DNA from 3 places in the Pseudomonas sp. FG86 genome. Region 2 is predicted to be linked to each of the others. Evidence: predicted binding sites of a transcription regulator. Region 2 holds the regulator's gene; each other region holds the start of a gene.
The links. Region 2 encodes sigma-54, which starts transcription at its own class of promoters, with help from an activator protein. Its sites were predicted from a motif close to ANTGGCATNNANNTTGCTNT; they were not measured.

Region 1 (9,644 bases), on a different contig from region 2:
CGTAGTCGACGGTCAGGGTTTGGCCGGTCAGGGCCGTGAGCATCGCCTCACGCTTGGTGAATGGGTGTGCCTGCTCCACCGCCTGGCGCAATGAACTCAAGGCTTCGGCCGACTCGGTGAACAATTCGCTGATGAACTGCCCATGGCTGCGCTGGCCGCTGATGGCCAGGAGCATCTCCGCCGCCGGGTTCATGTACTCAAGACGCAAGTCGTCGTTGAGCAGGATGGTCGCGGTCGTCAGGTTGTCGAGTAACAAACGGTGCAGTGCATCGCTGATGGTCATCAGGACCTCTTTTGGAGCAAGGCGCGGGCTTGAGGCACACGCTGATACAAGGAAAATGCAAAAACCAAACCAAGGCTCCGAAAAGAAGCGTTAAACCCCTGAAATAAGGATTTAAGGCTCGAAACTGTGGCGTTCTGCCAGCTTCAACGGGAAGTTTCGAACCAAAATGGGCTGGGCAGGTGGGTAGGGTGCAAGTTGTCGCACCAATATAGTGCGGTTTTATGAAGGTTGTTCAGGAAGTGATGAGAGATCGTTCTCGGCCGATGTCGAGAGCGATCTCGGTGGCAGGACTTTATCAATGCGGCTGGGACAGCGGCATGCCCATGGTGCCGGCGTAAAACACCAGCAGCTCCACTGGGGTGCTTCCAGTTCTGCCGCGATGGACTGTGCCCACCATCTCGGCCAGGGTTTGCCCTTGAGTCAGGGTGAGAGCCCGCCCACCTTTACGGGTTTCAACGATCAACTCGCCCGAGAGGATATACGCTGCGTTCGGCATGGGGTGGCTGTGCCAGGGCAACTGCGTATTCGCCGGGATCTTGAGTCGCAACAGCGTAAGTTCCGGCGGGCCGGAGGGGTAAGCCTCGTAAGGTGTTCCGTCCCATGATGCGCTGCTCTGCAGCAGGGTTTCCTTTTCGATCTGTACGGCGTCTTTGGGCTGGCTGCTGCAGCCTAGCGCAGCCAAACACGCCGCTGTTGCGATCAAGCATTTGAGGGCTTCCATGGTCGGTTTCATCCGTTCGCTGAGTGGCCGGTCAGGCTACGATCGCTGTCCGGGGGACGGATGCCGGAAGGGGCCTAAAATGATGTGGGTGTCATCTGTTATTCGCCTGTGTGGATACACAGCTCGGCAGTGGCGCGAATCATCGCCAGTTGCTGCAACGGCTCGTTCAACGGCTCATGCACCGCCTCGGCCAGCCACTGCGGGCACTTTGGGTCGGTGCGTTGCGGGGTGAAGTCCGCCAGTTCTTGCAGCAGGCGTTTTTGCAATTGATCCAGCTGCGGGCGAATCTGCTTCACCAAGTCGGGGCGCGGGTCATCGGGTGCCTTGCCCTGGAACTGCCAGTCGGACAGGTGGGTGTACTGCACCAGTTTGTTCGCCTCTATCTGCGCTGAGAAAAATTGCTCGGCGGCGGCGGGCGCCAGTTTGTAGTTGGGTGCCTGGGCGATGACGCTGGCGATGACCTCCTGTTCGCGCTTCTTGTCCTCTACGGGCTTTTTGCTGTCCCATTTGCTCAGGGCGACCTGGTCGGCGATGGCCAGGCGTTCGGCGATGCTGTTGAGCAATGGCTCAAGGCTGGCTGGCGCGGCGCTCGCACTGGTAGTGACGAACAGCAGGGCAAATACAAGTCGACGTTTCAAGGCTGATCTCCTTGTGGGAGGGGGCGAGCCCTCTCCCACATGTTTAATAAAATTCGGGCAAAAAAAGACCTCCCGAAGGAGGCCTCTTTCATCACGCTGCGTCAAGCAGCGCTACCGGATCAGCAGCTGTAGTACAGCTCGTATTCCAGTGGGTGTACGAAGGTGCGTACTTTGATTTCTTCTTCGCTTTTCAGCTCGATGTAGGCATCGATGAAGTCGTCGCTGAATACGCCGCCTTTGGTCAGGAACGCACGGCCCTTGTCCAGCTCTTCCAGGGCTTCTTTCAGGCTGCCGCACACTTGTGGGATCTCTTTGGCCTCTTCAGGCGGCAGGTCGTACAAGTTTTTGTCGGCGGCGTCGCCAGGGTGGATCTTGTTCTGGATACCGTCCAGGCCAGCCATGACCAGGGCAGCGAAGGCCAGGTATGGGTTGGCTGCTGGATCCGGGAAGCGGGCTTCGATACGGCGAGCGCGCGGGCTGGACACGTAAGGAATACGGATCGAGGCGGAACGGTTGCGTGCCGAGTAGGCCAGCATGACCGGCGCTTCGAAGCCTGGAACCAGACGCTTGTAGGAGTTGGTCGACGGGTTGGTGAAGCCGTTCAGGGCCTTACCGTGCTTGATGATACCGCCGATGAAGTATAGGGCGGTGTCGGACAGGCCGGCATAACCTTCGCCAGCGAAGGTGTTCTTGCCTTCTTTAGCGATGGACAGGTGAACGTGCATACCCGAGCCGTTATCGCCGTACAGAGGCTTAGGCATGAAGGTCGCGGTACGGCCGTAGGCATCAGCCACGTTGTGTACGCAGTACTTCAGGGTCTGGACTTCGTCAGCCTTGGCGACCAGGGTGTTGAATTTCACACCGATTTCGTTCTGGCCGGCAGTGGCCACTTCGTGGTGGTGCACTTCGATGACCAGGCCCATTTCTTCCATGGCATTGCACATGGAGGTACGGATTTCGTGGTCGTGGTCGAATGGCGGAACTGGGAAGTAGCCACCTTTGATGCCTGGACGGTGGCCTTTGTTGCCGCCTTCCACGTCCTGGTCGGACATCCACGAACCTTGTTCGGAGAAGATCTTGAACATGGAGCCGGAGATGTCGGACTTGAACTTGACCGAATCAAAGATGAAGAATTCTGGCTCAGGGCCTACGAATACGGTGTCGCCGATACCGGTCGACTTCAGGTATTCCTCGGCACGCTTGGCGATCGCACGTGGGTCGCGGTCGTAGCCTTGCATGGTCGAAGGCTCGATCACGTCGCAGACGATGATCAGGGTTGGGTCTTCGGTGAACGGGTCCAGCACGGCAGTGCTGTCGTCCGGCATCAGGATCATGTCGGAAGCTTCGATGCCTTTCCAACCGGCAATGGAGGAACCGTCGAACATTTTGCCTTCTTCGAAGAAAGCGTCATCCAGCGCGTCGCGAGCCGGCATGGTCACGTGGTGCTGAGTGCCTTTTGTGTCCGTGAAGCGCAGATCAATCCATTTAACGTCATGATCTTTGATGAGTTGAACCGACTTCGACATGGTGTCCTCCGGGTGGCTTCGGGCTGGGTAGTGGAGTTAGCCCTTAGAATGTGGGTGATGCCGGCGCGGATACTCCGCCATGGCAACCTGCCTCACAAGAGAGCAAATTGCATGCCAGTGCGCCAACATGGCCTTTCTGCCTCAAAATCGCCCCTATAACGGTGCAATCGGCCGAAATGGAATAATTAACGCACTGCAATGTAGCGCTGATTTGCATAAATGACCCGTTTTGGTGCGCATCACCTTCAATGCATATTAACTGGTTAAACCTTGAGCGATTTCCGCTATAATCCGCGCCCCCCTTTTTCGGCAGGCCCTGCGCGCGCTGTTTCCATGAAATTAATCGTTAAAGTCTTCCCAGAGATCACCATCAAGAGCCGACCGGTACGGATGCGTTTCATCCGTCAGTTGGCCAAGAACATCCGTGCCGTGCTCCGCGATCTGGACCCGGCTGTGGTGGTGAACGGCGTGTGGGACAACCTCGAGCTGGAAACCCGCGTGACCGACCCCAAAGCCTTGAAGGACATGACCGAACGGCTGAGCTGCATGCCGGGTATCGCGCATTTCCTGCAGGTGGACGAGTATCCACTGGGCGACTTCGACGACATCACCGAAAAGTGCAAGCAGCACTTCGGTGATGAGCTGGAAGGGAAGATTTTTTCGGTGCGCTGCAAGCGTGCCGGCAAGCACCCGTTCAGCTCCATGGACGTCGAGAAATACGTCGGCAGCAAGCTGCGTCGCGAGTGCGGCGCCGCCGGAATTTCCTTGAAAGCGCCACAAATTGAAGTGCGCATGGAAATTCGCGACCAACGGTTGTTCGTGATCCATAGCCAGCACGACAGCATCGGCGGCTACCCGCTGGGTGCCCTGGAACAGACCCTGGTACTCATGTCCGGCGGTTTCGATTCCACGGTGGCGGCCTACCAGATCATGCGCCGCGGGCTGATGAGCCATTTCTGCTTCTTTAACCTGGGCGGGCGTGCACACGAATTGGGCGTGATGGAAGTCGCGCATTACATCTGGAAGAAGTACGGCAGCTCCCAGCGTGTGCTATTTGTGAGCGTGCCGTTCGAGGAAGTGCTCGGGGAAATTCTCGGCAAAGTCGATAACAGTCATATGGGCGTAGTATTGAAGCGTATGATGTTGCGCGCTGCGTCCCGAATCGCCGATCAGTTGCAGATCGACGCGCTGGTGACCGGCGAAGCGATCTCCCAGGTCTCCAGCCAGACGCTGCCGAACCTGTCGCTGATCGACTGTGTGACCGAAAAGCTGGTGTTGCGCCCGCTGATCGCCAGCCACAAGCAGGACATCATCGACCTGGCGGAAAAAATCGGCACCGCTGATTTCGCCAAGCATATGCCTGAATATTGCGGGGTCATCTCGGTGAACCCCAAGACCCACGCCAAGCGCAACCGCGTGGAGTACGAAGAACAACAGTTTGACATGGCGATTCTGGAGCGTGCGCTCGAGAACGCCAAGCTGGTCCCGATCGATCGAGTCATCGATGAACTGGGCCAGGATGTGCAGATCGAAGAAGTCAGCGAAGCCCTGGCCGGCCAGATCGTCATCGACATCCGTCACCCGGATGCCGCGGAGGATGAGCCGCTGGAAATCGCTGGCATCGACGTACAAACGCTGCCGTTCTATGCATTGAACGCGCGTTTCAAGGAACTGGATAACAGCCGTCAGTACCTGCTGTATTGCGACAAAGGCGTGATGAGTCGCCTGCATGCCCACCATTTGCTCAGTGAGGGGCATGCCAATGTGCGCGTTTATCGACCGAGCTAAGAGCCCGGGGCTGTTTGCCTGTGGCCTGCGTCACCGGCCCCCCGACTCTGCCGTCAAGCTGTAACGGCAAGGCCTGACTCTACTGTTAATCGCTGCCACGACCTGTCAGCACACCGAATCCTCTGATCGAGATACACAAGTGATCGAAAATCTACGTAACATCGCCATCATTGCTCACGTTGACCATGGTAAAACCACCCTGGTAGACAAACTCTTGCGTCAATCCGGCACCCTGGAGCGCAACGAGCTCAACGACGAGCGCGTGATGGACTCCAACGACCAGGAAAAAGAGCGCGGTATTACCATCCTGGCTAAAAACACCGCTATCAACTGGAACGGCTACCACATCAACATCGTGGATACCCCGGGCCACGCCGACTTCGGCGGCGAAGTAGAACGCGTAATGTCGATGGTTGACTCCGTTCTGCTGCTGGTTGACGCTCAAGACGGTCCTATGCCGCAAACCCGTTTCGTGACCAAGAAGGCTTTCGAAGCCGGCCTGCGTCCGATCGTGTGCATCAACAAGGTTGACCGTCCAGGCGCGCGTCCGGACTGGGTTCTGGACCAGATCTTCGACCTGTTCGACAACCTGGGCGCTACCGAAGAGCAACTTGATTTCCAAGTGATCTACGCATCGGCCCTGAACGGTATTGCCGGTCTGGAACACACCGCCATGGCGGAAGACATGACCCCGCTGTACCAGGCGATCGTTGACCACGTTCCACCACCGAAGGTTGACCGTGACGGTCCGTTCCAGATGCAAATCTCGGCACTGGACTACAACAGCTTCCTGGGTGTTATCGGCGTTGGCCGTATCGCCCGTGGTAGCGTCAAGCCGAACACCCCGGTTGTGGCTATCGGCGCCGACGGCAAGAAGCGTAACGGCCGTATCCTGAAGCTGATGGGCCACCACGGCCTGCACCGTATCGACGTTGAAGAAGCCTTCGCCGGCGACATCGTGTGCGTCAGCGGCATGGACTCGCTGTTCATCTCCGACACCCTGTGCCAGCCGGACACTGTCGAGGCGATGAAGCCTCTGACCGTTGACGAGCCAACCGTTTCCATGACCTTCCAGGTAAACGACTCGCCTTTCTGCGGTAAAGAAGGCAAGTTCGTGACTTCCCGTAACATCAAGGAACGTCTGGACAAAGAGCTGCTGTACAACGTTGCACTGCGCGTTGAAGAAGGCGACTCGGCTGACAAGTTCAAGGTTTCCGGCCGTGGTGAGCTGCACCTCTCGGTACTGATCGAAACCATGCGTCGCGAAGGCTTCGAAATGGGCGTTGGTCGTCCTGAAGTGATCATCCGTACTGTTGACGGCGTGAAGCAGGAACCGTTCGAAAACGTCACCATCGACACCCCTGAAGAATCCCAGGGCAAGGTCATGGAAGAGATGGGCCTGCGTAAGGGCGACCTGACCAACATGGTGCCGGATGGCAAAGGCCGTGTGCGTCTGGAATACAACATCCCTGCTCGTGGTCTGATCGGTTTCCGTAACCAGTTCCTGACCCTGACCAACGGTGCTGGCATCCTGACCTCGATCTTCGATCGCTACGACACCATGAAGTCCGGCGACATGTCCGGCCGTCAGAACGGTGTTCTGGTATCGGTAGAAACCGGCAAGGCGCTGACCTACTCCCTGGAAACCCTCCAGGCGCGTGGCAAGCTGTTCGTTGAACACGGTCAAGAGATCTACAACGGTCAGATCGTTGGCCTGAACAGCCGTGACAACGACATGGGCGTCAACCCAACCAAAGGCAAGAAGCTCGACAACATGCGTGCTTCGGGTAAAGACGAAACCATCGCCCTGGTTCCACCTGTTCGCTTCACCCTGGAACAGGCCCTGGAATTCATCCAGGACGACGAGCTGTGCGAAGTCACGCCTAAGTCGATCCGCCTGCGTAAGAAGATCCTGGACGAAGGCGAGCGTACCCGCGCTGCCAAGAAAGCCAAGAACTGAGTTAACTCAGGCTGAATGAAAAACGCCCCCGGTCGAAAGGCCGGGGGCGTTTTTTTATGTCTGCAGGTTGTGTGGTGGCTGTACCGGCCTCATCGGGGGCAAGCCCCCTCCCACATTTGACCGAGTACAGTCATTTGGAATGCGGTCAGTGTGGGAGGGGGCTTGCCCCCGATGGGGCCCTTGAGCCCCCTGCAAAACCTGGATCAGAACTTATCGAGGGTCTTGAACTTGGTTTCGCGCACCACTTCCTTCGGCTTATATGCGCAATACCCCGGGCGCGGCCCGATTTTCGGGTGGTTGCGGCAGGTATCCGGACGCTTGTCATAAATAGTGCAGAAGCGCGTCTTACGATCCAGGTACAAGCAGTCGTTGTTGCTCATGCGCTGCAGGGTAAAAATCTCGGATTTGTTGTTGTAGCGTTCGACAATGCCTTCCTTCTGCAAACGCTTGGCGATGTTTTTCGGCGGGTCGCCGCGCTCGAATTCATCGACGATGCCAATGCGGATCAGGTCCTTGATCTTCACCTCAACCGGCAGCGTGCAGCAGCTGGACACGCAGCCACCGCACATGTGGGCGGAGTATTTCTGCCAAGTCTCGAGACGGTCGAGTTCCGCGGCGGCGATCAGTTGAGGCTTCATCAGGGTTCCAAGGTGGGGCGGTATCCGGGCGCGCGATCATACCGGGATTGATGGTTTTTTGAACAATATTTTCTGGTTTTCAGCTCGAAGGCCGTTCGAGTGCAGATCGGGCACGACCCCTGCATTAAATTCGCGCAAAGGTGAATGAGTTAAAAAACTGCCGAACCAGAGCCTTCACCGTCTGTCAGACCGACTAGGCTCTAGCAACTCCTTCAATCTCGCCCGAGGTCGCACCGATGTCTCAGGAACCGCTTGCACGAGAAGCAGAGGTAGCCGCGTTTCGCGATGCTGTCTTGACCAAACTCACCTACGCGGTGGGCAAAGACCCGGATCACGCCTTCGACCACGACTGGTTCGAAGCCATTGCCCTGGCCGCCCGCGACCAGATGGTCGACCACTGGATGGACCACACCCGGCGTATCTACCGTAAAGGCCAGAAGCGGGTGTATTACCTCTCCCTCGAATTCCTCATCGGCCGCTTGCTCTATGACAGCCTGAGCAACCTCGGTGTGCTGGAGATCGCTCGCGAAGCCCTGAGCGAACTGGGTGTCGACCTGGAGCGCATCCGCCTGCTGGAGCCCGACGCGGCGCTTGGCAACGGTGGCCTGGGCCGCCTGGCGGCGTGCTTTATGGAAAGCATGTCGACCCTGGGCATTGCCGGCCATGGTTATGGCATTCGTTATGAGCACGGCTTGTTCCGCCAGGCGATTGTCGATGGCTGGCAGCAGGAACAGACCGAGCGCTGGCTGGATTTCGGCAACCCGTGGGAATTCGAACGGGCCGAGGTGATTTACCCGATCGGCTTTGGCGGCAGTGTCGAAACCCTGCCGGACCCTGCTGGCAAGATGATCCAAGTGTGGACGCCCAACGAAACGGTGCGTGCCGTCGCCTATGACACCCCGGTGGTCGGCTGGCGCGGCGCCAGCGTCAACACCCTGCGCCTGTGGCGTGCGCGGGCGGTGGAAGACCTGCATCTGGAGCGCTTCAACGCCGGTGACCACTTGGGTGCGGTCGCCGAAGTGGCCCGTGCGGAAAGCATCTCCCGAGTGCTTTACCCGGCTGACAGCACGGAAGCGGGGCAGGAACTGCGCCTGCGCCAGGAATACTTCTTCGTCTCGGCCTCGCTGCAAGACCTGCTGCGTCGCCACAAGAACATGCACGGCTCGGTACTCAGCCTGGGCGAGCATGCGGCGATCCAGCTCAACGACACGCACCCGTCGATCGCCGTGGCCGAGTTGATGCGTCAACTGGTCGACCTGCACGACATTCCATGGGACGCCGCGTGGGATGTCACCGTCGAAACCCTGTCGTACACCAACCACACCCTGTTGCCCGAAGCCCTGGAAACCTGGCCGGTCGGCCTGATGGAACGCATGCTGCCCCGGCACATGCAGATCATCTACCTGATCAACGCCCAGCACATCGACTCGTTGCGGGCCAAGGGCACCCATGATTTTGACGTGCTGCGCGCCGTGTCGCTGATCGAAGAAGACAACGGCCGCCGTGTGCGCATGGGCAACCTGGCATTCCTCGGCTCCCACAGTGTCAACGGGGTCTCCGGCCTGCACACCCAGTTGATGCGCAGCACGGTGTTCTCCGAACTGCACAAGCTGTACCCGGAGCGCATCAACAACAAAACCAACGGCATTACCTTCCGCCGCTGGCTGTACCAGGCCAACCCCAAGCTCACCTCGATGCTGGTGGATGCACTGGGCCCCGACATTCTCGACACCGTGGAAACCCGCCTGGTCGAGCTGGAAACCTTTGCCGAGAAGCAAGCATTCCGCAAGGCGTTTGCCGAACAGCGCCTGCACAGCAAGCGCGCGCTGGCCGATATCATCCATGAGCGCCTGGGCATTGCGGTCAACCCGGCGGCAATGTTCGACGTACAGGTCAAGCGTATCCACGAGTACAAGCGCCAGTTGCTCAACCTGCTGCACACAGTGGCGCTGTACCAGGCGATCCGTGCCGAGCCGGGCACCGACTGGGTACCGCGGGTGAAGATTTTCGCGGGCAAGGCGGCGGCCAGTTATCACCAGGCCAAGTTGATCATCAAGCTGACCAACGACATTGCGCGCACCGTGAACAAC
Region 2 (9,644 bases):
CGGTGTATCGACTGGCAAGGGAATGAAAGCGTATTTGAAAGAAAGCAGGATACACCTGCTATCGAACGTAAGAGGACAGTATGAGGCTCGTTAAAACCCTCCCTATTTTGCTCGGTCTGGGCGCAGCACTGGGAAGCGTGAGCGCCTGGGCTCTGCCGAACGATAGCCAGCAACCGATCCACATCTCAGCTGACGATGCGCAACTGGATGACAAGCAAGGCGTCGCCACTTATACAGGCGGCGTGATCATTACCCAGGGCTCGATGAAAATCACCGGTAACACGGTGACACTGACTCGCACCCCCGCTGGCGACATCGACGTCGTGACTTCGGTGGGCAACCTGGCCTACTTCGAACAGAAGCAGGCCGCTACCGATACCGCCCCGATGAAGGGCTACGGCAAGACCATCCAGTATCACGCCCAGCAAAACCGCATCGTCCTGATCGACCAGGCCAAGGTGCTCAGCCCCGATGGCAACTCCACCGAAGGCGAGAAGATCACCTATGACACCGTGAAGCAGGTCGCCAATGCCGGCCGGGCCAACGGCAGCAAGGTCACTGCGCCACGCCCACGTATCGACATGGTTATCCAGCCGAAGAAGAAGGCCGAGTAATGGCAACCCTGAAAGCCCAGCATCTGGCCAAGGCCTATAAAAGCCGTCAGGTCGTGCGCGACGTCAGCCTGTCGATCGACAGCGGCCAGATCGTCGGCCTGCTCGGCCCCAACGGCGCCGGCAAGACCACCTGCTTCTATATGATCGTCGGCCTGGTGCAGGCGGACCAAGGTCGCGTACTGATCGATGACCTGGACGTCAGCCACCAGCCGATGCATGGCCGTGCACGCGCAGGTATTGGGTATCTTCCCCAGGAAGCGTCGATCTTCCGCAAACTCTCGGTGGCCGACAACATCATGGCCATCCTCGAGACCCGCAAGGAACTCGACCGCGACGGCCGCCGCAAAGAGCTGGAAAGCCTGCTGCAGGAATTCCACATCAACCACATTCGCGACAATCTCGGCATGAGCCTGTCCGGTGGTGAGCGTCGTCGCGTTGAAATTGCCCGCGCCCTGGCGACCGCGCCGAAATTCATCCTGCTGGACGAACCGTTTGCCGGCGTGGACCCCATCTCGGTGGGTGACATCAAGCAGATCATCCATCACCTCAAGGCCAAGGGCATCGGTGTACTGATCACCGACCACAACGTCCGTGAGACCCTGGATATCTGCGAAACAGCTTACATCGTCAACGATGGCCAGCTGATTGCCGAAGGTGACTCCGCCACTATCCTGGCCAACGAACTGGTCAAGGAAGTGTACCTGGGCCACGAGTTCCGCCTGTAAGCAGCCTGGCGTCACGGCCGTTGGCCACGGTGCGCGGGAGTCAATAAAAACCTCCGGATTTTTATTGTTACCGCGCTCTAGGCAAAGCCCCCGATATCAGGCATATAATTTGCTTATGTTTGGCGCTCACGCGCCCTGTCGTGGATGGCGCATTGCGCCGGCGAATAAGGTGTTAAGCCCCTGCCATGAAACCATCGCTAGTCCTGAGAATGGGCCAGCAGCTGACGATGACACCGCAGCTGCAACAGGCCATCCGCCTGCTCCAATTGTCGACCCTGGACCTGCAACAGGAAATCCAGGAGGCCCTGGAGTCCAATCCGATGCTCGAACGCCAGGAAGAAGGCGACGACTTCGACAATGCAGACCCGCTGGCCGACAACATCGAGCAAAAACCCAACCCCGATGTGCAGGAACCCTCCTACCAGGAAACCGCCCCGACGGTGGATAACCTCGAGGAAGGCGACTGGAACGAACGCATACCCAACGAGCTGCCCGTGGACACCGCCTGGGAAGACGTCTACCAGACCAGCGCCAGCAGCCTGCCCAGCAACGATGATGACGAGTGGGACTTCACCACCCGCACGTCCGCCGGCGAGAGCCTGCAGAGCCACCTGTTGTGGCAATTGAACCTCGCGCCGATGTCCGACACCGATCGCCTGATCGCCGTGACCCTGATCGACTGCATCAACAACCAGGGTTACCTGGACGAAACGCTCGACGAGATTCTTGAAGCCTTCGATCCGGAACTGGATATCGAACTGGACGAGATCGAAGCCGTCCTGCACCGCATCCAGCAATTCGAGCCCGCCGGCATTGGCGCGCGCACCCTCAGCGAGTGCCTGCTGCTGCAACTGCGTCAACTGCCTGCCAAGACGCCTTGGCTTGCCGAAGCCCAACGCCTGGTCACGGACTACATCGACCTGCTGGGCAGCCGCGACTACAGCCAGTTGATGCGCCGTATGAAGCTCAAGGAAGACGACCTGCGCCAGGTGATCGAGCTGGTACAGAGCCTCAACCCTCGCCCGGGCTCGCAGATCGAGTCCAGCGAAGCCGAATACGTCGTCCCCGACGTGATCGTACGCAAGGACAACGAGCGCTGGCTGGTGGAACTGAACCAGGAGTCGGTACCGCGCCTGCGGGTCAATCCGCAATATGCCGGTTTTGTGCGTCGCGCCGACACCAGCGCCGACAACACCTTCATGCGCAACCAGTTGCAGGAAGCGCGCTGGTTCATCAAGAGCCTGCAAAGCCGCAACGAAACCCTGATGAAAGTCGCCACCCAGATCGTCGAGCACCAGCGTGGCTTCCTGGAATACGGCGACGAAGCGATGAAGCCTCTGGTGCTGCATGACATCGCCGAAGCGGTTGGCATGCATGAGTCAACGATTTCCCGGGTGACCACGCAAAAATTCATGCATACCCCACGGGGCATATATGAGCTGAAATACTTTTTCTCCAGCCATGTCAGCACCTCCGAAGGCGGCGAATGCTCGTCCACGGCGATCCGCGCGATCATCAAAAAACTGGTTGCGGCGGAAAATCAGAAAAAGCCGTTGAGTGACAGCAAGATCGCTGGTTTACTGGAGGCACAAGGCATTCAGGTCGCCCGTCGAACCGTCGCCAAGTACCGCGAGTCCCTTGGGATCGCGCCTTCCAGCGAGCGTAAGCGTTTGATGTGACGGGCGGGCCACAGCGTTCCAGTGGCGGGTATTCCTACCCGCCGCTTTATGCACTGGCAACGAAGGAGAAGCTGTATGCAAGTCAACATCAGTGGACACCAACTGGAAGTGACCGAACCGCTGCGCGCCTATATCGGCGAAAAACTCAAAAGAATTGAGGGGCATTTCGACAAGATCACCAACGTGCAAGTCATTATGACTGTCGAAAAGCTGAAGCAGAAAATTGAAGCCACCTTGCGTATACCCGGCGGAGAAGTCGTCGCCAATGCCGAGCATACTGATATGTATGCCGCCATTGACGACCTGACCGACAAACTGGATCGCCAAATCAAAAAGCATAAGGAAAAGCAGTTGAGCCTCCTTCAGGGCACCGGCCGCTAACACTCCCCACCCATGATCCGACTTGAAACCATCCTGACCCCCGGCCGTTCCCTCGTGAACGCGCCGGGCGGCAGCAAGAAGAAAGCCCTCGAACAAATTGCCAACCTGATCAGCCGAGAAGTGCCTGATCTGGAGATGCAAGATGTCTTTGAGGCTCTGATTGCCCGTGAAAAACTCGGTTCCACCGGTTTTGGCAACGGCATCGCCATTCCTCACTGCCGCCTCAAAGGCTGCGACACACCTGTCAGCGCCCTGCTGCACTTGGACGCGCCTATCGATTTCGACGCGATCGACGGTGCCCCGGTAGACCTGCTGTTTGTTCTGCTGGTCCCACAGGCCGCCACCGATGCGCACCTGGAACTGCTTCGGCAGATCGCAAGCATGCTCGACCGCAAGGACGTACGCGACAAACTGCGCAGTGCCAGCAGCAACGAGGCACTGTACCAAGTTGTCCTGGATGAGCAAAACGGGCAGTAATCATGCGTTTGATCATCGTCAGCGGCCGCTCTGGCTCGGGTAAAAGTACCGCCCTCAACGTTCTTGAGGACAACGGTTTCTATTGCATCGACAACCTGCCCGCCGGGCTGCTGCCGGAGTTGGCGGAACGCGCCCTGATCCACACCGAATTGGCGCAGCCCCTGGTCGCCGTTTCGATTGATGCCCGCAACCTGCCCAGCCACCTTACGCGCTTCCCGGAATTGCTCGAAGAGGTGCGCGCCAAGCACATTCATTGCGATGTGCTGTATCTGGACGCCGACGAAGAAACCCTGCTCAAGCGCTTCTCCGAGACCCGTCGACGCCACCCTCTCAGCAGCCCCCATCGTTCCCTGGCCGAAGCCATCGAGGACGAAACCAAGTTGCTGGGGCCGATCATTGACCTCGCCGACCTCAAGATCAACACCACCAGCCTCAACCTGTACCAGTTGCGCGATGCCATCAAGCTACGCCTGCTGAACCAGCCGGAGCCGGGCACGGCATTTCTGGTCGAGTCCTTTGGCTTCAAGCGTGGCATGCCGGTGGATGCCGACCTGGTCTTCGATGTGCGCTGCTTGCCCAACCCCTACTGGAAACCAGAGCTGCGTGACCAGTCGGGGCTGGATCAGCCAGTGGCCGATTACCTGGCCGCGCAACCGGATGTGGAGGAGATGTTCCAGGACATCTCCAGCTACCTGCTCAAATGGTTGCCGCGCTTTGCCGCGAGCAACCGAGCCTATGTCACCATTGCCATCGGCTGCACCGGCGGCCACCATCGCTCCGTCTACCTGACCGAACGCCTGGGCCAGGTGCTGCAAAAAACCCTCAAGAATGTCCAGGTCCGCCACCGCGACCTCAGCTGAAAGGAACACCTGCGCGATGCCCGCTCTGGAAATTGAAATCATCAACAAGCTGGGCCTGCATGCCCGAGCCTCTGCCAAGTTTGTCGGCGTTGCCGGGCAGTTCCCTTGCCAGATCCGCGCCGGGCGCACACTGGAGAGCATGGTCGATGGCAAAAGCATCATGGCGATGATGATGTTGGCAGCCGGCAAGGGCACCAAGATTCATTTGAGCACCGAGGGCGAGCAAGAGCAGGAAGCAATGGACGCCCTGGTGAAGCTGATCAACAACTTCTTTGATGAGGGTGAGTAAAACCATCCGCTGAGGCGGGCGTGAAGCCAGGGGCTTCACCCCAAGGCGGTATCCATCACCATCATCAAGCAAAAACCGCTACATAGCCCTAGGCTGGCAAGCTTTTCGTGACCATTACGCCGCGATTCGGGGATCACTTCATGAGTCACCACCAGCAGCATCGCCCCGGCAGCCAACGCCAGGCCAAGCGGCAACAGCACCTCGGCCAGGGTCACCAGCCAGGCGCAAAGCACGGCGAACACTGGCTCTACCAAGCCTGACGCCGCACCGATCAGGAAGGCCTTGACCCGCGACATCCCCGCCCCGGCCAATACCAACGCAATCACCAACCCTTCCGGCACATCCTGCAAGGCAATGCCCATGGCCAGGCTGTCGGCATCCGGCATGCCGCCGCCGGCTGAAACGCCAACGGCCATGCCTTCGGGGATGTTGTGGGCGATGATGGCAAACACAAACAGCCAGATGCGCGGTGGAATCACCGGTTTATCCGGCGTGCCCACCAACATCTCCGGGCTGGCGCCGGAGACTTTGCGGTCCACCAGATACAAACCGAATGCCCCCAGCATGATGCCGAAGCTGATCAGCCCACCTGCCCCCCAGGGCGAAAGGCCAAGGGCTTCGGCAGCAGCAATACCAGGTACGACCAGCGAAAAGGCAGTCGCCGCCAGCATCACGCCGGCACCGAAGCCCAACAAGGTATCGCTCAACGCCACCGGCATCCGACGAATCACCAATACCGGAACCGCCCCCAGCGCCGTGCCAAGCGCGCAAATCGCCCCGCCTTGCAAGGCGCGCAGGATGCGCGGCTCCAGATCCAGCCAGGCCAGCCCGTGGGCCACCAGCAATGCAGTACCTGCCAATAGCAGCAGCGAGCCAAACGCATAACGAAACATTCGCACGCTACTGATCGCCAGTGTTTCAGTGCCCATAGTCGGCCTTAGATCTTGTTATCGAGGTGACTGTCAGGCCAGCGCGGCCTGATAGCGTGCAGCAACTTCCGGCCAGTTAATGACACTGTAGAAGGCATTGATGTATTCAGGCCGACGGTTCTGGTACCGCAGGTAATAAGCATGCTCCCAGACGTCCAGGCCGAGGATCGGCGTATTGCCATTCATTAGTGGGCTGTCCTGGTTGCCGCTGCTTTCCACTATCAGAGTCTTTCGCGGGGTGACGCTCAGCCAGGCCCAGCCGCTGCCGAAACGGGTCAAGGCGGCTTTGGTGAAGGCTTCCTTGAAACTGTCGAAACCACCGAGTTGCTCTTCAATGGCTTTTCCCAGCGCGCCATCGGGCTTGCCACCACCTTTAGGCGACATCACCGCCCAGAACAGTGAGTGGTTGGCGTGGCCGCCGCCTTGGTTGATTACGGCCACACGCAGTTTTTCCGGCAGTTGCTGCACGCTGGACACCAGTTTCTCCACCGGCCAGCCCGCAAATTCGGTGCCCTCGACCGCAGCATTGAGGTTATTGATGTAGGTCTGGTGGTGCTTGGTGTAGTGAATCTCCATGGTTTGCGCATCGATATGCGGTTCCAGGGCATCGTAGGCATAGGGCAAGGCAGGCAAGGTGTAGCTCATATCAATGTGCTCCGTATTGAGACGTGGTCGGCTGCACGGCAGTACCGCCCAGTAAGCGATGGGTGCGCGGGTACTCACCGTGATCACTGATAAAATTCAACAATTCGACATAAGTCTTGCTGCTCTGGCGCAAGGCCGCTTCGCGCAGTTGCGGGCTCAAACGCACGTCCTGCATGGCCTGCAGCAAGCGCTGGTGAATAGCACAGAGGTATTCGGCGCTTTCCTCGGGCTGATTCAGGCGCAGGTGCAAGTCCGCCAGGTTGTGATGGGAAATGACGCAAGCCGCTACTGCTTCGTCGGCGTTCGCCCAGCGCTCGAACAGCACTTGGGCCAGGGCCAGGGCTTGCAGATAGGCCTCGCGAGCGTCAACCAATTCGCCCTGCATAAAGCAGCGATTGGCCCGTTCGATCGTGCGTTTCCAGTGCTCCATGGTGAGCCTCCAAAGCAGGGTCGGTGATTACACGCCGCCGGCCGTGAGTTTTTCCGGATCCAACAGGACTTCCAGTTGGCTACGGGGCAAGTCGGTGTGCTCAAGGGCCACATCAATCACCGGAAGGCCTTGCTGATAGGCCTTCTTGGCGATTTCAGCAGCCTTTTGGTAACCAATGATCGGGTTGAGTGCAGTCACCAGGATCGGATTGCGCGACAGCGCTTCCTTGAGCTTGGCTTCGTTGACCTTGAAGCTGGCGATCGCCTTGTCCGCCAGCAGGCGGCTGGCGTTGGCCAGGAGCTCCAGGCTGCTGAGTAGATTCTGGGCAATGATCGGCAGCATCACGTTCAGCTCGAAGTTGCCGGATTGGCCGGCAACCGTGATGACGGTGTCATTGCCGATGACTTGCGCGGCAACCATCGCCGTGGCCTCCGGGATCACCGGGTTGACCTTGCCGGGCATGATTGAGGAACCAGGCTGCAAGCCTTCCAGTTCGATTTCGCCGAGGCCGGCCAGTGGGCCGGAGTTCATCCAGCGCAGGTCGTTGGCAATTTTCATCAACGATACGGCGGTGGCTTTCAATTGGCCGGAGACGGCAACCGCGGTGTCCTGAGAGCCGATCAGCGCAAACAGGTTCTTGCCAGGCGTGAACTGCACCTGGGTCAATTGGCTCAGTCGCTGGCTGAAACGTGCAGCAAACTCCGGGTGAGCGTTGATCCCGGTGCCCACTGCCGTCCCTCCCTGCGCCAGCGCCTGCAGACTTGGCAGCAGGTCCTGCAGGTGGCCGATATTGGCCTTGAGCTGCTGCGCCCAACCGTCAAGCACCTGACTCATGCGCACGGGCATGGCGTCCATCAGATGGGTGCGGCCAGTCTTGATGAACGGGTGCACTTGTGTGGCCTTCTGCTCGATGACCTGTACCAGGTGCAGCAGGCCCGGCAGGGTTTGCTCATGCAGCACCAACGCCGCGCTGACGTGAATGGTGGTGGGGATGATGTCGTTGCTGCTTTGGCCACAGTTCACATGATCGTTGGGGTTGACCACCTCGCCCAGCAGACGGCTGGCCAGGGTCGCAATGACTTCGTTGGCGTTCATGTTGGAGCTGGTGCCGGAACCGGTCTGGAAGATATCCACAGGGAAGTGCTGCATGAAGTCCCCTTCCAGCAAGCCTTGGGCGGCGTCGACAATGGCCTTGCCCTGCCCTTCGCTGATCTGCTTGAGGTCGACGTTGACCTTCGCGGCCGCGATCTTGGCCAGGATCAGCGCACGAACGAATTGTGCCGGCATGCGTTGGTGGCTGATCGGAAAGTTATTCACCGCGCGCTGGGTTTGTGCGCCGTACAGGGCCTCGGCGGGGACTTGCAGTTCGCCCATGCTGTCGCGTTCGATACGGGTGTTACTCATCATTAGATCCTTGCACTAGGTCGGAATGAGAAATAGACGGCAGCAATTCGCAGGTCGCCAATTGCCAGGCAAAGGTCTGCCAGCGCTTGAGGCGGCAGGCACAGTGGGAGAGTTTTTCCAGGTCGCGCAGCGGTCGCCAGGCTTGGTCCAGGCACATTGAGCGCCAGTGCCAGGGCAATGCGATATCAGTGGCGGTATCGATCAGCAGGCGAAATGCCGTTTCGGCGATCGTCCACGGGTGGGTCGCGGTACAACACGCCAAGTATCGACCTTCATTGAGGTAATGCTCGATCAGGCGAGGTTCATTGGGATCAAGTCCACAACGAATCTGACGACTCATCCAGCGCCAGCTCTCCAGATAGGGATCCTCATGCAGGACAGTACTCATGATCCGCACTCGCTCAATAATGATATTCATTATTAAATGATATTGAGAATCAAAACAAGATCAGCCTTCCCATCCGTCAAGCATGCGCCCACAAAAAAGGCGCGCCATCTCCAGAATGGCGCGCCTTTTTTGTGAAGCGTCGGAAGGATCAGCTACCGGCGACCGTCATCCGCTCGATCAATACCGAACCCGTGCGAATGTTGCTGCGCAGTTCCAGGTCATTCCCGACGGCAACGATCTGCTTGAACATATCGCGCATATTGCCGGCGATGGTGACTTCCTGGACGGCGAATTGAATCTCGCCATTTTCCACCCAGAAACCTGCCGCGCCCCGGGAATAATCACCGGTGACCATGTTCAGGCCTTGGCCCATCAACTCGGTCACCAGCAGGCCACGCCCCATGCGCCGCAACAGCGCCGCCTGGTCTTCATCACCGTGGGTCACAAACAGGTTGTGCACGCCACCCGCGTTGGCCGTACTGGGCAAACCGAGCTTGCGACCGGCATAGGTGCCCAGGACATAGGACACCAATTCGCCCTTCTCGACGAACGGCTTGGCATAGGTCGCCAGGCCATCACCGTCGAACGACGAACTGCCCATCGCACGCATCAGGTGTGGACGCTCATCGATGGTCAGCCACTCAGGAAACAGTTTCTGGCCGATCGCGCCTTCAAGGAACGATGATTTTCGATACAGGTTGCCGCCGGAAATCGCCCCCAGAAAGCTGCCGAACAAACCACCGGCCAGCTCTGCCGAAAACAGCACCGGCACTTCGCAGGTCGGTACCGGGCGCGCGCCCAGGCGACTCGCGGCACGTTGCGC
Region 3 (9,644 bases), on a different contig from region 2:
GGCGCTGTACCAGGCCTGGATGGATGTCACCGCCGTAACGCCTCGCGACAGTGAAGCCCGCGCCTATGACATCGTCGGCCCGATCTGCGAAACCGGCGACTTCCTGGCCAAGGATCGTCAACTGGCCCTGGAAGAAGGCGACCTGCTGGCCATTCATTCGGCCGGTGCCTACGGGTTTGTCATGAGTTCCAACTACAACACCCGCGGGCGTACCGCCGAGGTGCTGGTGGACGGTGATCAAGCGTTTGAAGTGCGTCGCCGCGAGACGGTAGCCGAGTTGTATGCTGGCGAAAGCCTGCTGCCGGAGTAAGCCATGCTGCTGCGTTTTACCAAGATGCACGGACTGGGCAATGACTTCATGGTCCTTGACCTGGTCAGCCAGCACGCGCACATCCTGCCCAAGCACGCTAAACAGTGGGGCGACCGTCATACCGGCATCGGCTTCGACCAGTTGCTGATCGTTGAGGCGCCGAGCAACCCGGAGGTGGATTTCCGTTACCGGATCTTTAACTCCGACGGCTCCGAGGTGGAACAATGCGGTAACGGCGCCCGCTGCTTCGCGCGCTTTGTGCTGGACAAGCGCCTGACCGCCAAGCGGCAGATTCGCGTCGAGACCAAGAGCGGCGTGATCGAACTGGATGTCCGCAGCGACGGCCAGATCAGCGTCAACATGGGTGCACCGCGCCTGGTGCCGGCGGACATTCCGTTCCAGGCCAGCGAGCAGGCTACGAGTTACACGCTGGACGTTGAAGGCAAGGCCGTCGACATCGCCGCAGTGTCCATGGGCAACCCCCATGCAGTACTGCGGGTCAACGACATCAACAATGCCCCCGTGCATGAACTGGGGCCGAAGATCGAACACCACCCGCGCTTTCCGGCACGGGTCAATGTGGGCTTCCTGCAGGTGATCGACCGTTCCCGCGCGCAATTGCGTGTGTGGGAACGCGGCGCCGGCGAAACCCAGGCCTGCGGCACCGGCGCCTGCGCCGCTGCCGTAGCCGCAATCAGCCAGGGGTGGATGGATTCGCCGCTGCTGATCGACCTGCCAGGTGGACGCCTGTCCATCGAATGGGCAGGTCCCGGCCACCCGGTGATGATGACCGGGCCGGCCACGCGCGTATACGAAGGACAGGTCCGTCTATGAGTGAGCCAAGCAAATGACCGATAAGCCTCAAGTACCCGCACAAGCATCCCCGAGCGAAAGCCTGGAGGCCGCCGCTGTCGCGGCGTACCTTGAGGCTCATCCGGACTTCTTCGTTGAGCATGAAGAACTGTTGCCGGCCTTGCGCATCCCCCACCAGCGCGGCGATACCGTGTCACTGGTGGAGCGGCAGATGAAGATCCTGCGCGAGCGCAACATAGAAATGCGCCATCGGCTCTCGCACCTGATGGACGTGGCCCGCGATAACGACCGCCTGTTCGACAAGACCCGCCGCCTGATCCTGACCCTGATGGACGCCACCAGCCTGGAAGAAACGGTGATCGCCGTGGAAGACAGCCTGCGCCAGGATTTCCAGGTGCCCTTTGTCAGCTTGATCCTCTTCAGCGACAACCCGATGCCGGTGGGACGCTGGGTCAGCGGCAGCGAAGCACAGACCGCGATCGGCGGCCTGCTCTCCGAAGGCAAGACCATCAGCGGCACCTTGCGCGAGCACGAACTGGACTTCCTGTTTGGCGCTGAACAACGCCAACAGATCGGCTCCACCGCCGTCGTGGCCCTCAGCCACCAGGGCCTGCACGGCGTACTGGCCATCGCCAGCCGTGATCCTGCGCACTACAAGAGCTCGGTGGGCACCCTGTTCCTGACCTACATCGCCGAAGTCCTGGGCCGCGTGTTGCCGCGTTTCACTACCGCCCTGCGCGCGGTGCGCTAGCCATGGAACGGCAACTGGACGCCTACTGCGCTCACCTGCGCAGCGAGCGCCAGGTGTCGCCCCACACCCTGGAAGCCTACCGACGGGACCTGAACAAGGTCCTGGCCTACTGCGAGAAACACCAGATCGCCAGCTGGAAAGCCCTGGATATCCAGGGCCTGCGCAGCCTGATCGCGCGCCTGCACCAGCAAGGCCAATCCTCACGCAGCCTGGCCCGGTTGCTGTCGGCGGTGCGCGGCCTCTACCACTACCTCAACCGCGAAGGCCTGTGCGATCACGACCCAGCCAACGGCCTGGCCCCACCCAAGGGCGAGCGGCGCCTGCCCAAGACCCTCGACACCGACCGAGCCCTGCAACTGCTCGACGGCGCGGTCGAGGACGACTTCCTGGCCCATCGCGACCAGGCGATCCTCGAACTGTTCTATTCTTCGGGCCTGCGCCTATCGGAGCTGACGGGGCTGAACCTCAACCAACTGGACCTGGCGGACGGCCTCGTGCAAGTGCTCGGCAAAGGCAGCAAGACCCGCGTGTTGCCAGTGGGCAGGAAGGCCCGGGAAGCCCTGCAACTGTGGTTGCCGCTGCGCGCCCTCACCAACCCGGCCGATGATGCGGTGTTTGTCAGCCAGCAAGGTCGGCGCCTGGGGCCACGGGCCATCCAGGTACGGGTCAAGGCGGCGGGCGAACGCGAACTGGGGCAAAACCTGCACCCGCATATGCTGCGGCACTCCTTCGCCAGCCATCTGCTGGAATCATCCCAGGACCTGCGCGCAGTACAGGAACTGCTCGGCCACTCCGATATCAAGACCACGCAGATCTACACCCACCTGGACTTCCAACACCTGGCAACGGTGTATGACAGTGCCCATCCACGGGCCAAACGTATCAAGGGCGGCGACTCATGAGTATCAAGCTGATCACTTTCGACCTGGACGACACCCTCTGGGACAACGTCCCCGTCATCGTCAGCGCCGAGGCGTCAATGCGCGAATGGCTGGCCACCCATGCCTCCAAGGTCGGCGACTTGCCCCTGGAGCACTTCGCCAGCCTGCGCCAGCAAGTGCTGCAACGTCATCCCGAACTCAAGCACCGCATCAGCGTCCTGCGCCATCGAGTGTTGATGCATGCGTTTGAAGAGGCCGGTTATCCACAGCCTCAGGCCACCGAAATGGCCGATGTGTGTTTCGAAGCGTTCATTCACGCCCGCCATCAGCTCACGCCCTTCCCCGAAGCCGAGCCGATGCTGCAAGCGCTGCGCCAGCACTTTCTGCTGGGTGTGATCACTAATGGCAATGCCGATGTGCAGCGTGTGGGCCTGGCGGACTACTTCCACTTTGCGCTGCGTGCCGAAGATATTGGGATCGCCAAGCCGGATGCGCGCTTGTTTCAGGAAGCGCTGCAGCGCGGCGGAGTGGATGCCAGTGCGGCGGTGCATGTTGGCGATCACCCCGGGGACGACATTGCCGGGGCGCAGCAGGCGGGGCTGCGGGCGGTGTGGTTCAACCCCAACGCCAAGGCATGGGAAGCAGATAAACGCCCCGACGCGGAGATTCGTAGCCTCACGGAGCTGCCGGAATTACTCCGCAAGTGGCAGTAGCACTGGAGATCCAAATGTGGGAGGGGCAAGCCCCCTCCCACATTTGGATCTCCACAAAGCTCAAATAAATCAGCAAGCATGAAAAAGCCCGCAGCGACGGCGGGCTTTTTCATACAGGCATGCGGCGGGCCTTAGATAGGCCGGCTGCCATACTTGTTGTCAGGCTTCTTGGGCGGATCTGCAACCACGTTGGGCTCGACTTCAACCACCTTGCCGCCTTTAGCGAGGAACTCTTCCATCGCGCGGGCCAGCGCATCGCGTTCTTTGTTCTTGGCTTCAACGCTCGGCAATTCGTCTACCGAAACAGCAGCCTTCGCCTTGCCCTTGGCAGCCGGAACAGGAACATCGTCACCGCCATCGTCGTCGGCAACGTCTTCCGCCGCCGCTTCAAGGCCTTCTTCGGTGTCGTCTTCGTCACCTACTTCCAGTTCGTCGTTTTCCAGATCATCGTCGCTCATGTTCTACCTCATGACTTGCGAAAAGCAGATTAGTTATAGCCCAGCCTCACCCTCTGTCGAGGTCGCCGGAAAAAAATCAACATCCACCGGATAACCAGTGGCTTATGCCCCATCACCGTGCAAGGTGGCGAGGACTTTACGAGCACCACCATGATCACGGTGCTCGCCCAGATAAACACCTTGCCAGGTCCCCATCGCCAAGCGGCCGGCCTTGACCGGCAAACTCAGCTGGCAGCCCAGGAGACTGGCCTTGAAGTGCGCCGGCAGATCGTCCGGGCCTTCGTCGTTGTGTTCAAACCCCGCACGCCCTTGCGGCACCAGCGAGTTGAAGAAACGCTCGAAGTCACGACGAACCGCCGGATCGGCATTCTCGTTGATGGTCAACGAAGCCGAGGTATGCTGCAGCCACAGGTGCAACAGGCCCACGCGGCATGCCTTCAACTCAGGCAAGCCGGCAAGCAACTCATCGGTTACCAGGTGAAAACCCCGGGGCTTGGCCCGCAAGGTAATCAGGGTCTGTTGCCACATACAGTTCTCCGCCCATCGGCGCGCATTCTAGCGCGCTCTGGGAAAAAACAAAGTGCCGAATACGCCTACATGGCTGTAAGACATTCGCACGCTTACAAGTACCGTGTGCGCGCCATCACAAACTTTGCGCTAAAACCGGTACAGCTTGTTATGACTGACAAACACCAGGCAAAAAAATGCCCGGCAAGCCGGGCATCTTTTTTTTGCGTACTTACAAGTTGTAGCCGCGTTCGTTGTGTTGCGCCAAGTCGAGGCCGACAGCCTCTTCTTCTTCGGTAACCCGCAGGCCCATGACCATGTCCAGCACCTTGAGGATGATGAAGGTCACAATAGCCGTATAGATCACGGTGAAGCCGACGCCTTTGCACTGAATCCAGACTTGGGCCGCCACATCAGTCACGGTGCCGAAGCCACCCAGTGCCGGCGCTGCAAACACACCGGTGAGGATTGCGCCGAGGATACCGCCGATACCGTGAACACCGAAGGCGTCCAGGGAATCGTCGTAGCCCAGTTTGCGTTTCAGGGTCGTCGCGCAGAAGAAGCACACCACACCCGCCGCCAGGCCGATGATCAGCGCGCCCATCGGGCCCACAGTGCCGGCTGCCGGCGTAATTGCCACAAGGCCCGCCACCACACCCGAGGCGATGCCCAGGGCACTTGGCTTACCGTGGGTGAGCCACTCGGCGAACATCCAGCCCAGCGCAGCGGCAGCAGTAGCGATCTGGGTCACCAGCATTGCCATACCGGCAGTACCGTTGGCCGCAGCAGCGGAACCGGCGTTGAAGCCGAACCAGCCCACCCACAGCATGGCCGCACCCACCAGGGTGTAACCCAGGTTGTGTGGCGCCATTGGCGTGGTTGGGAAACCTTTACGCTTGCCGAGGACCAGGCACGCGACCAGACCGGCCACACCGGCGTTGATGTGCACCACGGTACCGCCAGCGAAGTCCAGCACGCCCCAGTCACCCAGCAACGAACCCGGACCGCCCCAGACCATGTGGGCAATCGGTGCGTAGACCAGGGTGAACCAGACGCCCATGAAGATCAGCATCGCGGAGAACTTCATACGCTCGGCGAAGGCGCCGACGATGAGCGCCGGAGTGATGATCGCAAAGGTCATCTGGAAGGTGACGAACACCGCCTCAGGGAACAGCGCCGCCGGGCCGGTGATGCTGGCAGGGGTCACACCCGACAGGAACAGCTTGGACAAGCCGCCCACAAAGGAGTTGAAGTTGACGACGCCTGCTTCCATACCCGTGGTGTCGAACGCCATGCTGTAGCCGTAGACGAACCACAGGATGGTGATCAAGCCGGTAATGGCGAAGCACTGCATCATCACGGAAAGAATGTTCTTGGAGCGCACCATGCCGCCGTAGAACAAGGCCAGGCCGGGAATGGTCATGAACAGCACCAGCGCGGTGGATGTGAGCATCCACGCCGTGTCGCCGGAATTGAGGACTGGAGCCGCCACTTCGTCTGCCGCCATGGCCAGGCTTGGCATTACGATGGACAACAGGGCTCCGAGCCCTGCGAATTTACGCAGAGTCATATTGTTTTCTCCTGGGGCGTTGGGGTTTGGCGGCTTAGATTGCGTCGGTATCGGTTTCGCCGGTACGGATGCGAATAGCCTGTTCCAGATTGACCACGAAGATCTTGCCGTCACCAATCTTGCCGGTGTTGGCGGCCTTGGTTATCGCCTCGATAACCCGGTCAAGATCCTTGTCGTCAATGGCGACATCAATCTTCACCTTCGGCAGGAAATCGACCACGTATTCCGCGCCGCGATACAGCTCGGTGTGACCCTTCTGCCGACCGAAGCCTTTGACCTCAGTAACGGTAATGCCCTGCACGCCGATCTCGGACAACGACTCGCGTACATCGTCCAACTTGAACGGCTTGATGATGGCAGTGACTAGCTTCATGAAAACTCTCTCCCGAATTGGTGGACTTGCCCCAGGAAAACAAACCCGTCTCAAGTCTAAGCGCAGTGCCTGGCTTTGTAACGCGTCGTCGCAAGAGCAGTTGCCGTTGCAACGCCAGCGAACCACTGGTGACGAAACCTGTACCCCTGATCCGTCGGCGCACTGCATTCGTCACAGCGACTGCATCAGTGCATGGGTCATGATCGTCTAAGCAGAAACCTTGCCAGCTCCGTAAAAATCACTGAAATCAGTCCTTTGCTCCGCTACGCCCACCTGCGAGGCTTTTTGGCGGTGCCATTGCGCACGAAAACAGTGCGCAGACGCCCGCCCCCATGCGCGAAAAGCGTGCGCCTGCGGCCGTGGAAATGACTATAGACGCTGCGTGATACACTGCCCGCCAACAGTTTTCCGGAATATTTCCCATGCTCGCGCCCAAAGACCTCCTCGACGCCCTGAGCGGCCACGCCTCTCGCCTGTTCAGCGGCGACACCCCGCTGCCCCGCAATGAAATCGAAAGCCAGTTCAAGGCGTTGCTGCAAAGCGGCTTCAGCAAGCTGGACCTGGTGAGCCGGGAAGAATTCGATAGCCAGATGGTCGTACTTGCCCGCACCCGTGCGCGCTTGGAGAGCCTGGAGGCGAAAGTTGCAGAGCTGGAAGCGCGGTTGAACCCTCCTGCGGAATAAATGCGATCAGTGTGGGAAGGGGCTTGCTCCCTCCCACATTTGCTCTACCTTTTGTTCTGGATACGTTCTGTAAAACCTCCCCGCCTCGCTCTTCCCCACCTCGTCTACCCTTGAAAAACCGCAGGAAGCGGCCACCTCTTTCAAGGAACGAGCATGTCCCTCGCCATCGTCCACAGCCGCGCCCAGGTCGGCGTCGAAGCCCCTGCCGTCACCGTCGAAGTGCATATGGCCAACGGGTTGCCGTCGCTCACCCTGGTGGGGCTGCCAGAAACCGCGGTCAAGGAAAGCAAGGATCGCGTACGCAGTGCCATCCTCAACTCAGCGCTGCAATATCCTTCCCGCCGTATCACCCTCAACCTCGCGCCCGCCGACCTGCCCAAGGACGGTGGGCGCTTTGATCTGGCGATCGCCCTGGGGATCCTGGCGGCGAGTGTGCAGGTGCCGGCGTTGATGCTGGATGACGTGGAGTGCCTGGGGGAGTTGGCGTTGTCCGGCGAGGTGCGGGCGGTAAAAGGCGTATTGCCCGCCGCATTGGCGGCGCGCAAGGCCGGGCGCACCGTGATAGTGCCGCGGGCGAATGCCGAGGAAGCGTGCCTGGCATCCGGGCTGAAGGTCATTGCCGTGGATCACCTGCTGCAGGTGGTGGCACACCTGAATGGGCATGCACCGATTGAGCCCTACAAGTCTGACGGGTTGCTGTATTCGAACAAACCCTACCCGGACCTGAGTGAAGTTCAGGGCCAGCTGTCAGCCAAGCGCGCACTGCTGATTGCAGCAGCGGGCGCACATAACCTGCTGTTCAGCGGGCCACCAGGTACCGGCAAGACCTTGCTCGCCAGCCGCCTGCCCGGGTTGCTGCCGCCATTGAGTGAACAGGAAGCACTGGAAGTGGCGGCGATTCAATCCGTGGTCAGCCTGGCACCGCTGAGCCATTGGCCCCACCGGCCGTTTCGCCAGCCACACCATTCAGCCTCCAGTCCGGCACTGGTGGGCGGCGGATCGAAACCGCAGCCGGGGGAAATCACCCTGGCCCATCATGGAGTGCTGTTCCTGGATGAACTCCCGGAGTTTGATCGCAAGGTGCTGGAGGTCTTGCGCGAGCCACTGGAGTCGGGGCACATCGTGATTTCCCGCGCCCGTGACCGAGTGCGCTTCCCCGCGCGCTTCCAACTGGTGGCGGCGATGAACCCCTGCCCCTGCGGTTATATGGGCGCGCCCTGCAACCGATGCCGTTGCACGCCCGAGCAAATCCAACGCTATCGCAACAAACTCTCCGGGCCCTTGCTGGACCGGATCGACCTGCACTTGACGGTCGCCCGCGAAATCACCGCGCTGAACCCGACCCCACAGCCCGGCGGCGACACATCCACCGCCTCCGCGCTGGTCGCCCAGGCTCGAGAGCATCAACAGCAGCGCCAGGGTTGCGCCAATGCGTTCCTAGATCTCTCTGGGTTGCGCCAGCATTGCGCGCTGTCCAAGCCGGATGAAGCCTGGCTGGAAAGCGCCTGCGAGCGCTTGACCCTGTCCCTTCGAGCCGCCCACCGCCTGCTCAAGGTCGCCCGTACCCTGGCGGACCTGGAGCGCGCAGACACTATCGGCCGCAACCACATTGCCGAAGCACTGCAATACCGGCCCTCGGCCTCCAGCCAAGTCGACGGCGCAAACGGCTAGAAACACCCCTCGGCGATACACCGGGCGACGGCGGCACAGCGCAACCACGCGCTCACGCACCTGTAGGTCGTTAACGGCTGATTGGCGCGCATCATTGGGCCGCTCCCTTCGCCGTCACCACCGCCTCGGAGACCGGCGCCACAGTCGCCCGGCGACGGGGCAAGCGGCCGTTCAGCAGCACATACGCGGCCAATCCGATCAACAACCCCCAAAACGCTCCACCGATCCCCAGCAGGGTGATGTTTGCGGCGCAGGCCAGAAAGGTGATCAGCGCAGCTTCACGGGATCGGGTGTCCGCCATGGCGTTGGCCAGGCTGGTGCCAATGGTGCCCAACAGCGCCAAGCCGGCCAACGTGGTGATAAACGCCGACGGGAACGCCATGAATACGGCGGCCAACGTCACCCCGAACACCCCTACAAGGATATAGAACACCCCAGCGGCAACACCCGCGAGCCAACGTTTGGACGGGTCTTCCGAGGCTTCCTTGCCCGTGCAGATGGCCGCCGTGATGGCCGCGATGTTGAACGCGTGCGAGCCGAATGGCGCCATCAACAGCGAGCCCAGCCCGGTCACTGCCAGGATGGGGTTGGCGCTGGTCTTGAAGCCATCATTGCGCAACACCAGCATGCCCGGCATGTACTGGCCCGTGAGGGTGATCAGGAACAGCGGCAATGCCACACTGAGCAGCGCATTGACGGAGAATTCAGGCTGGGTGAAAACCGGCGCGGCCCATTGCAGGGACAATCCCGATAGATCCACTCGCCCTTGCACCAGCAGCAATACCAGCCCGAGCACCAGAATTCCGACGACCGCGTAGCGCGCGGTAAACCGCTTGAACCCAACGTAAGCGGCAATCAGCAACCCCACCAGGGCAGGGTCCAGGCTCATGCCACTGAATGCGCCGATCCCGAAC

Region 1: a site for sigma-54 is predicted at 3,268-3,287, ahead of glnA (glutamate--ammonia ligase). Genes of this name have one in related genera too.
Region 3: a site for sigma-54 is predicted at 6,585-6,604, ahead of glnK (P-II family nitrogen regulator). Genes of this name have one in related genera too.

The regions. Positions count from the first base shown of each region.
Region 1 is NZ_JBMDIS010000054.1:2,325-11,968, forward strand. Features, by position in the region: gene glnL (nitrogen regulation protein NR(II)) at 1-283, opposite strand, end outside; gene ACODSV_RS25630 (cupin domain-containing protein) at 579-1,004, opposite strand; gene ACODSV_RS25635 (chorismate mutase) at 1,103-1,642, opposite strand; gene glnA (glutamate--ammonia ligase) at 1,762-3,168, opposite strand; gene thiI (tRNA uracil 4-sulfurtransferase ThiI) at 3,502-4,956, shown strand; gene typA (translational GTPase TypA) at 5,096-6,916, shown strand; gene ACODSV_RS25655 (YkgJ family cysteine cluster protein) at 7,120-7,554, opposite strand; gene ACODSV_RS25660 (glycogen/starch/alpha-glucan phosphorylase) at 7,791-9,644, shown strand, end outside.
Region 2 is NZ_JBMDIS010000025.1:66,252-75,895, reverse strand. Features, by position in the region: gene lptC (LPS export ABC transporter periplasmic protein LptC) at 1-94, shown strand, start outside; gene lptA (lipopolysaccharide transport periplasmic protein LptA) at 81-614, shown strand; gene lptB (LPS export ABC transporter ATP-binding protein) at 614-1,339, shown strand; gene ACODSV_RS17775 (RNA polymerase factor sigma-54) at 1,525-3,018, shown strand; gene hpf (ribosome hibernation-promoting factor, HPF/YfiA family) at 3,094-3,399, shown strand; gene ptsN (PTS IIA-like nitrogen regulatory protein PtsN) at 3,412-3,876, shown strand; gene rapZ (RNase adapter RapZ) at 3,879-4,736, shown strand; gene ACODSV_RS17755 (HPr family phosphocarrier protein) at 4,753-5,025, shown strand; gene ACODSV_RS17750 (ZIP family metal transporter) at 5,061-5,954, opposite strand; gene ACODSV_RS17745 (superoxide dismutase) at 5,988-6,599, opposite strand; gene ACODSV_RS17740 (DUF2753 family protein) at 6,601-7,029, opposite strand; gene ACODSV_RS17735 (class II fumarate hydratase) at 7,057-8,433, opposite strand; gene ACODSV_RS17730 (hypothetical protein) at 8,426-8,821, opposite strand; gene pmbA (metalloprotease PmbA) at 8,970-9,644, opposite strand, start outside.
Region 3 is NZ_JBMDIS010000001.1:246,031-255,674, reverse strand. Features, by position in the region: gene lysA (diaminopimelate decarboxylase) at 1-310, shown strand, start outside; gene dapF (diaminopimelate epimerase) at 314-1,144, shown strand; gene ACODSV_RS01120 (DUF484 family protein) at 1,158-1,874, shown strand; gene xerC (tyrosine recombinase XerC) at 1,877-2,776, shown strand; gene ACODSV_RS01110 (HAD family hydrolase) at 2,773-3,468, shown strand; gene sutA (transcriptional regulator SutA) at 3,600-3,926, opposite strand; gene ACODSV_RS01100 (secondary thiamine-phosphate synthase enzyme YjbQ) at 4,029-4,454, opposite strand; gene ACODSV_RS01095 (ammonium transporter) at 4,666-6,003, opposite strand; gene glnK (P-II family nitrogen regulator) at 6,038-6,376, opposite strand; gene ACODSV_RS01085 (accessory factor UbiK family protein) at 6,799-7,059, shown strand; gene ACODSV_RS01080 (YifB family Mg chelatase-like AAA ATPase) at 7,213-8,730, shown strand; gene ACODSV_RS01075 (benzoate/H(+) symporter BenE family transporter) at 8,822-9,644, opposite strand, start outside.